DNA from 2 places in the Burkholderia sp. Bp9031 genome. Region 1 is predicted to be linked to the other one. Evidence: predicted binding sites of a transcription regulator. Region 1 holds the regulator's gene; the other holds the start of a gene.
What was found. The regulator LexA, encoded in region 1, represses DNA repair genes until DNA is damaged. The targets are predictions, from matches to a motif close to ACTGTATNNNNATACAGT.
Positions count from the first base shown of each region.

Region 2: a site for LexA is predicted at 2,778-2,795, ahead of recA (recombinase RecA). Genes of this name have one in related genera too.

Region 1 covers NZ_QTPW01000005.1:248,757-253,174, forward strand. The annotation lists gene cysT (sulfate ABC transporter permease subunit CysT) at 1-897, opposite strand; gene cysW (sulfate ABC transporter permease subunit CysW) at 1-4, opposite strand, end outside; gene DIE15_RS09390 (sulfate ABC transporter substrate-binding protein) at 1,032-2,069, opposite strand; gene lexA (transcriptional repressor LexA) at 2,334-2,981, shown strand; gene DIE15_RS09400 (hypothetical protein) at 3,008-3,346, shown strand; gene DIE15_RS09405 (DUF2939 domain-containing protein) at 3,376-4,068, shown strand; gene DIE15_RS09410 (universal stress protein) at 4,161-4,418, opposite strand, start outside.
Region 2 covers NZ_QTPW01000009.1:128,443-132,860, reverse strand. The annotation lists gene DIE15_RS14710 (DUF2889 domain-containing protein) at 8-616, opposite strand; gene recX (recombination regulator RecX) at 763-1,632, opposite strand; gene recA (recombinase RecA) at 1,632-2,702, opposite strand; gene DIE15_RS14695 (response regulator transcription factor) at 2,893-3,621, shown strand; gene DIE15_RS14690 (sensor histidine kinase) at 3,639-4,418, shown strand, end outside.

The DNA.
Region 1 (4,418 bases):
TCATTGCTGGCCTCCTGCTGCCGAGGTGACGGTGACGGTCGACGGCGCGGGGCCGCTCGCCCCCTTGCCCGTCCGGCGCTGCAGATGCCACTGCAGCGTGTTGATCAGGAGCAGCATCAGGAACGACACGACCAGCATCACGACCGCCAGCGCGGTTGCGCCCGCATAGTCGTACTGCTCGAGCTTCGTGATGATCAGCAGCGACGTGATTTCGGATTTCATCGGCACGTTGCCGGCAATGAAGATCACCGACCCGTACTCGCCGAGCGCGCGCGCGAACGCCAGCGCGAAGCCGGTGAGCAGCGCCGGCAGCACGGCCGGCAGCACGACGCGGCGGAACGTCAGCCAGCGCGATGCGCCGAGGCACGCCGCGGCCTCCTCCTGCTCGCGCTCGAAATCCTCGAGCACGGGCTGCACGGTGCGCACGACGAACGGCAGCCCGATGAAGGTCAGCGCCACCAGCACGCCGGCCGGCGTAAACGCGATCTTGATGCCGAACGGCGCCAGATACTGGCCGACCCAGCCGTTGGTCGCATAGACGGCTGCAAGCGAGATGCCGGCGACCGACGTCGGTAGCGCGAACGGCAGGTCGACGATTGCGTCGACGATGCGCTTGAACGGAAACGTGTAGCGCACCAGCACCCACGCGACGAGAAAGCCGAACACGGCGTTGATCAAGGCGCCGCCGAGCGCGGCGGAGAACGTCAGCCGGTACGACGCGAGTACGCGCGGCGACGCGACGGCGGTGACGAACTGGTCCCACGACAGCGTCGCGGTCTTCAGGAACGTGGCGGCGAGCGGGATCAGCACCACGAGGCTCAAATAGGCCACCGTGATGCCGAGCGTCACGCCGAAACCGGGCAGCGCGCTCGGCTTGCGAAAGGTGTACGTCGTCATCGGATGCTCTTGCTGGGTCGTTGCTGCTCACGGGTCCGACGCAAACGCCGGCGCGAGGCGTCGCGCCCGCGGACCGTCGGGGATGCGGCGCGCTGTCGTGGCACGCCGCTGTCGTTATGGGTTGCTGCCTGGCGTTACTGCGGCTTGTAGATCGAGTCGAACACACCGCCGTCCGCGAAATGCGTCTTCTGCGCATTCGTCCAGCCGCCGAACGTGTCGTCGACCGTGTACAGCTTCAGCTTCGGGAACTGCTTCGTCAGGTTCGCCGGCACGTTCTTCGAACGCGGACGGTAGTCGTTGCGCGCCGCGATCTCCTGGCCCTGCGGGCTGTACAGGAAATTCAGGTAGGCCTCGGCCAGCTTGCGCGTGCCCTTCTTGTCGACCACCTTGTCGACCACGGCAACGGGCGGCTCGGCCAGGATGCTCACCGACGGCACGACGATCTCGAACTTGTCGGTGCCGAATTCCTTGACCGACAGGAACGCCTCGTTCTCCCACGCGATCAGCACGTCGCCGATCCCGCGCTGCACGAAGCTCGTCGTCGCACCGCGCGCGCCCGAGTCGAGCACGCCCGCATTCTTGTAGAGCTTCGTCACGAATTCCTTCGCGGTCTGCTCGTTGCCACCCGGCTTGTGGACGGCGTACGCCCATGCGGCCAGGTAGTTCCAGCGCGCGCCGCCCGAGGTCTTCGGGTTCGGCGTGACGATCGAGATGCCCGGCTTCGTCAGGTCGTCCCAGTCCTTGATCCCTTTCGGGTTGCCCTTGCGCACCAGGAACACGATCGTCGACGTGTACGGCGACGCGTTGTCCGGCAAGCGCTTCTGCCAGTCCTTGTTGACGAGCCCCTTGTTGGCGAGCGCGTCGATGTCGTAGGCCAGCGCGAGCGTCACGACGTCGGCCTGCAGGCCGTCGAGCACCGAGCGCGCCTGCGCGCCCGAGCCACCGTGCGACTGCTTGAAGTTGACCGTCTCGCCCGTCTTCGCCTTCCACTCCTTGCCGAACGCCTGGTTGAAGTCCTGGTACAGCTCGCGCGTCGGGTCGTAGGACACGTTCAGGAACGTCGTATCGGCCTGGGCATGTGTCGCGACGCCCAGCGCCGCCGCCGCGCCCAGCGCGAGTGTTGCGATCAGGCGGCCCGCTCCGCCCGCCAGCCCCGTATTGCGCTTCGCCATCCTTGGTTCTCCAGTGTTGTCGGTATTGCGATGTCGGGCCAGTCTAGCGAACGGGTTACATGATTAAAAATAATCGTTCTTCATTTTTTAATACTCAAAAGTGCTAACGCAGACGGGACGGACGGTTGCGGCAGACGAACCGGCGTCCGGACATCGCGAAATCGCGCCGGAACCGGCGCGATCGCGTCGAACCTCAAGTAACACTTGAAATTCGCGAAGTACTGTATAAAAATACAGCTCACTGTCTATCCATACAGTTCAGCCATGACCAAACTCACCGCCCGTCAACAGCAAGTGTTCGACTTGATCCGCCGCGCGATCGAGCGCTCCGGTTTCCCGCCCACGCGTGCCGAGATCGCGGCCGAGCTGGGTTTCAGCTCGCCGAATGCGGCCGAGGAGCATCTCCGTGCGCTGGCGCGCAAGGGCGTGATCGAGCTGGCCGCCGGCGCGTCGCGCGGCATCCGCCTGCTCGGCATCGACGATGCGCCGCACCAGTTCACGCTGCCGCACGCCGGCCTGATGCAACTGTCGCTGCCGCTCGTCGGCCGGGTCGCGGCCGGTAGCCCGATCCTCGCGCAGGAGCATATCTCGCAGCATTACGCGTGCGATCCCGCGCTGTTCACGAGCAAGCCCGACTACCTGCTGAAGGTGCGCGGCCTGTCGATGCGCGACGCCGGCATTCTCGACGGCGACCTCCTCGCCGTGCAGAAGCGCACGGAAGCGAAGGACGGCCAGATCATCGTCGCGCGTCTCGGCGACGACGTCACGGTCAAGCGCCTGATGCGCCGGCCCGGCGGCCTCGAGCTGATCGCGGAGAACCCGGATTACGAAAACATCTTCGTCAAGGCCGGCAGCGCGGAATTCGCGCTGGAAGGCATCGCCGTCGGGCTGATCCGCTCGGGCGAACTCTGACAATCGGTCTCGCTGAGGAGAACATCATGGAACGCCTTTCCCGTTTGCTGCCTTTCCGTCAATTCGGTCGCCTGCGTCACCTGCGCGGCCGCACGCCCTGCGCACCGCTGTCCGCCGCGGCGCCCGTGGTGAGCCAAGAAGTCGCAGTTGAACGGCAGGCGTCGCTGCTGCCGTCAGCGCTCCCCGCATTCGCGCGGGTCTCGCTGAACGCCGGCCTGAATCACGCGGAACCGGCGCGCCGTGCACCCGTGCGCGTCTATCACGGTCGATCGCGGCTCATCATGGTCGGGACGATCGATGCCGTGTGCCGGATGATCGATCGCTGCATCGACGAGGAACGATCGGCCACGCACGGCGGTCTCTGATTGCGGAACCTGTCCGCACCGGAGGCATCGTGACTGGATCTTCGGGCCGCGCCAGGCGGCTCAAGCCCCTGCTGATCGTCGTGCTGGCCGTCGCCGCCCTGGTGGCGATCGGCTATGCATACGCGTCGCCGTACGTCGCGCTCAGTCGCCTGAAATCGGCGATCGACGCGCGCGATGGGCAGGCGGTCAGCGAATATGTCGATTTTCCGTCGCTGCGCATCAGCCTGAAGCAGCAGGTCACGGACGAGTTGATGCGCCGGATCGACGCGGTCAAGAAGGACAATCCGCTCGCGGTGATTGGCGCGCTGATCGGATCTGCATTGATCGGCCCGCTGGTCGATGCCTATGCGACACCGGAAGGTGTGGCGGCGCTGATGAGCGGCATCCCGCCGCGCGGTAATCCGGGCGAGCGGCCACCCGAATGGTCGGGTCCGCCGTCAGGCGGTGCGCCCGGAAACGCACCGGCCGTGCCGCCGGCCAATCCGGCGAGCGCACCCGTACCGGGCAGCAGTCCCACCGCCTCGGCTGCGCCTGCACCCGCGCCAGCGCCAGCGAGCCCAAGCGATGCGGGTCATCCGCAGCAAACGAGTGCCGGCTACAGGAATATCGATGAATTCGTCGTGACCTACCAGCGCAGTGCCGACGGCACACGCTATGCGGCGATCTTCCACCGCTTCGGCCTGTTCTCGTGGAAACTGTCCGCGATCGACCTGCACGCGTAAGCGGTCGCGATCGGACCAGGCGCCGCTGATGCGGCACGGCACGCGACCGGCCTGAATCGCAGGACAATCCGGCCGGTCACGCGATTACTGCGTCACTTGCCGTTCGCGGTGGCCGCTTCGCGTTCGCGCGCGATCTCGGCCTTTTGCTCTTCGGCCGACGAGCATGCGACCAGAATGCTGCAGCTCACGCGATCGAGCAGTTGCGTGTTGCCCGACCCCATCCACCATCTCGACAACCCGCTGCGGCACCGATGGCCGACGACGACGAGGTCGGCCTTCAACTCCGTCGCGAGATTCGCGATTTCGTCGATCGGATAGCCGAACGCGAAATGGCCTTCCGCCTGGACGCC
Region 2 (4,418 bases), on a different contig from region 1:
TTTCCGTTCATTCCTTCGTGCTGCCTTCACCGGGCATATCCGGCCGAATCGGGCCATACCAGCGCGGGTAGTACTGCCGAACCACCTCGCCGTCGAACCGCAGCGCCCGGCAGCGGCCGAGCTGGAAAGGCGGTTCGGCGTGCACGCCGTCGTGATCCGGCCCTTCGCCGCCCTCCTCGCGCACGTTCCACACGTCACCGGCGAACGCCTGGATCGCTGCCGTCGGCAGCACGGCGCATAGTTCGGTGAGATGGGAGCAGCCTGCGACGCCGGCGAGCAGCCGGTTCGCGTTGCGGCGGAAATTGCGGAAGAGGTTGAGCCCGATGAGGGCCCGATAGGCGGGAGTGGCGGATTGACAGTGACCGGGATAAGGAACCCATTCCGACGACGCTTCGGCGTCGACGACATTGAGGTCACGATCGATAGTCACGCGCAGCCAGAGTTCGTGGATCGGCAGGCCCTGGGGCCGGATGCCCGACGCAAGCGCGACGTCGCGCGGCTTGTGGTCGGTCAGGCAGGCTTCGATGTCCCACAAGCCGTCGTCGCGCTCGTAGGCTTCCGCTCGGATTGCGCGTCGATGTCGCAACTGACGGGGCACGGGCTCGGATAGCGGCATGCTGGAGGTTGAGGCCGAAGAGGAAAACCCGTGGATTTTAGCATATCGGGTATTTGAGGCATCCGGCCGCGACGGCGGGTATTCCCGCCTGTCCGGAAACGGTTGCATTGCAGCAAAATCGCGCGCAGCGCGCGCGACCGAATCGGTTAATCGTCGATCGGGAAATCGTCGCCGACCTTCAGCAACTTCACGATGGTCGCGCTCGAAAAGCCGCGCGCGGCGAGAAAGCGCGCCTGCTTCGCGCGCTCGGCCGGCGTTTGCGGCAGTGCACCGAATTTCTTGCGCCAGACGGCCTGTGCACGTGTCAACTCGGTCTCGCGCAATTGTGCATTCACTTCCTCGACGAGACTGTCGCCGACCGCATGGCGCTTCAGTTCACTGACGATGCGTGCGACGCCGACACGCGACGCGCGGCGATGCACGAGGCTTTCGGCAAAGCGCGCATCGGACAGCCAGCCCTCCTTCTCCAGCGCATCGAGCACCGGTTCGACCGATTCGTCCTCGCCGACGTACGGCGCGAGCTTGCGCGCGAGTTCGGCGCGGCTGTATTCGCGCCGGGACAGGTAGCCGAGCGCGCGGCCCTTCAGCGAACGCGGCGGTTTCGACGATTTGCGCTCGGTGGGTGCCGACTCGTTGCCGGAAGCCGCGCCGGCAGAGCTGCCGGATGCGCGGCGCGGGCGGCGTGGATGCTGGCTGCTGCGCGTATACACATCTTCCTTGACCGGCGCAGCCGCATCGGCCGCGCGCTCGCCCGGGAAGCTGACACCGGACACGCGACGACTCGACCGGTCATGCGCGTCGAACGATTCTTCGTCGTCGAACGGATCGACCGGCACGGTAATCTCAAACGAAACGAGGGCATCGTCGGATGCCCTCGTCGCGGTGCGGTTCGCGGCATGACTGCCCGCGCCCCGCCGGTCGGCCCCCGAGGATTCGGCTCGCCGGCCGGAGCGACCCGCCGTTTCGGGCGCGTCGCTCGGTTCCGGTTCGCCAGCCTGACCTCGGCGCCCGACCATCACTCTTCTTCGTCCATCGCCTCGGCTTCGTTGCCTGCGCCATCGGGCATCGCAGCGACGCCAAGCGACTCACGAATGCGGTTCTCGATCTCGCGGGCGATTTCCGGATTCTCGCGCAGGAATTCACGCGCGTTGTCCTTGCCCTGACCGATCTTCTCGCCGTTGTAGCTGTACCAGGCGCCTGCCTTGTCGACGATCTTCGCCTGCACGCCGAGATCGATGATCTCGCCCTGACGCGAAATGCCTTCGCCATACAGGATGTCGAAGATCGCTTCGCGGAACGGCGGCGACACCTTGTTCTTGACGACCTTCACGCGGGTTTCGTTGCCGATCACCTCGTCGTTCTTCTTGATCGAGCCGATCCGGCGGATATCCAGACGCACCGACGAGTAGAACTTGAGCGCGTTGCCGCCCGTTGTGGTTTCCGGGTTGCCGAACATCACGCCGATCTTCATCCGGATCTGGTTGATGAAGATCACGAGGCAGTTCGTGCGCTTGATCGTGCCCGTCAGCTTGCGCAGCGCCTGCGACATCAGGCGAGCCTGCAGGCCCGGCAGCGAATCGCCCATCTCGCCTTCGATTTCAGCCTTCGGCACGAGTGCCGCGACCGAGTCGATCACGATCATGTCGATCGAGCCCGAGCGCACCAGCGCATCGGTGATTTCGAGCGCCTGCTCGCCGGTGTCCGGCTGCGAGATCAGCAGCTCCGGCACATTCACGCCGAGCTTCGCTGCATATTGAACGTCGAGTGCGTGCTCGGCGTCGATGAAGGCTGCCGTGCCGCCCAGCTTCTGCAGTTCGGCGATGACCTGCAGCGTGAGCGTGGTTTTACCGGACGATTCCGGACCGTAGATCTCGACCACCCGGCCGCGCGGCAGGCCGCCGACGCCAAGTGCGATATCCAGACCCAGCGAGCCCGTGGAGACAACCTGGATGTCTTCGGTCGCTTCGCCGTCGCCCATCCGCATGATCGATCCTTTGCCGAACTGCTTCTCGATCTGCGCGAGTGCGGCCGCCAGCGCCTTGCTCTTCTCGGCGGTCATCCCGGAGCCCTTCTTGCTATCTTCCATGAATCGTCCTTTGCTATGATGAGCAGCGTCTGTTAGAGGCGCGCCCGCTTTCAAGCGCCGCCCACGAATGCAGACACTGTATAAAAAAACAGTGTTTTATGCAAGCCCGCAATGCAGGCTGCGTTGTACACGGATAACTTCGGAGACAGCCGCGCCGGCGTGAACGCCCCGCCGGCCACCGGTCAGCAACATGCGAATTCTCATCGCCGAAGACGACAGCATACTCGCGGACGGCCTGACCCGGTCACTCCGCCAATCGGGCTATGCGGTCGACCACGTGAAGAGCGGCGTCGATGCCGATACCGCGCTGTCGATGCAGACCTTCGACCTGCTGATCCTCGATCTCGGACTGCCCAAGATGTCCGGGCTCGACGTGCTGAAGCGCCTGCGCGCGCGCAATTCCAATCTCCCCGTGCTGATCCTGACCGCCGCCGACAGCGTCGACGAGCGCGTGAAGGGGCTCGACCTCGGCGCGGACGACTACATGGCCAAGCCGTTCGCACTCAACGAACTCGAGGCACGCGTGCGCGCGCTGACCCGGCGCGGCGCGGGCGGCGGCCCGACCGTCGTGCGCCACGGCTCGCTCGCGTTCGACCAGGTCGGCCGCATCGCGTATGCGAACGATCGCGTGCTCGACCTGTCCGCGCGCGAACTCGGTCTGCTCGAAGTACTGCTGCAGCGCATCGGCCGGCTCGTGTCGAAGGAGCAGCTCGTCGACCATCTGTGCGAATGGGGCGAGGAAGTCAGCAACAACGCGATCGAAGTGTACGTGCACCGGCTGCGCAAGAAGATCGAGCCGAGCGGCGTGCGGATTTCCACCGTGCGCGGCCTCGGCTACTGCCTCGAGAAAGTCGCGCCCGCGGCACCGGCCGACACGGCCGCGCCCCAGCCCGCGGCGGCCGGCACGCCGCTGCGCTGAACACGGCCGTCGCCGCGATGGCCACGCCGGCCCGTTCCCGCCATCCGACCGGCGAGCAGCCGTCCGCCGCCGATGCCGCGCGCGACGCGCGCTACGAGAACCCGTTCGCGCCGCCCGACGAAACCGACACGCCCGAGGCCGCACGCCCGCGCTCGCTGTTCGGCGAAATCCTCGACTGGATGCTCGCGCCGCTCCTGCTGCTGTGGCCGATGAGCATCGCCGTCACCTATCTCGTCGCGAAGACGATCGCGAACGGCCCGTTCGATCGCGCCCTCGAGACCAACGCATACGTGCTCGCGCGGCAGATCCATCCGGTCAATGGCGTCGCCGAGTTGACGCTGCCGCAGCAGACGCGCGACTTCCTGCGCGCGGACAACATCGACAGCGTGTACTTCCAGGTGCTCGGCACGCGCGGCGAGCTGGTCGCGGGCGAGGCCGACATGCCGCTGCCGCGCGACGAGGACCGCCCACCGCCGGGCGTCGTCGTGTTCCGCGACGACCTGCTGCGCGGCAACGACGTGCGCGTCGCGTATACGACTGTCGCGCTGCCGGAGTCGAGCGGCACGCAGCCCGTGCTCGTGCAGGTCGGCGAGACGCTCGACAAGCGCAACGCGCTCGCGAACGACATCATCAAGGGCGTGATCCTGCCGCAGTTCGTGATCCTGCCGCTCGCGATCCTGCTCGTCTGGTTCGGGCTGTCGCGCGGGCTCGCGCCGCTCAACGCGCTGCAGGCGCACATCCGCGCGCGGCGGCCCGACGACCTGTCGCCCGTCGAGGCGCAGCGCGCGCCGCCCGAG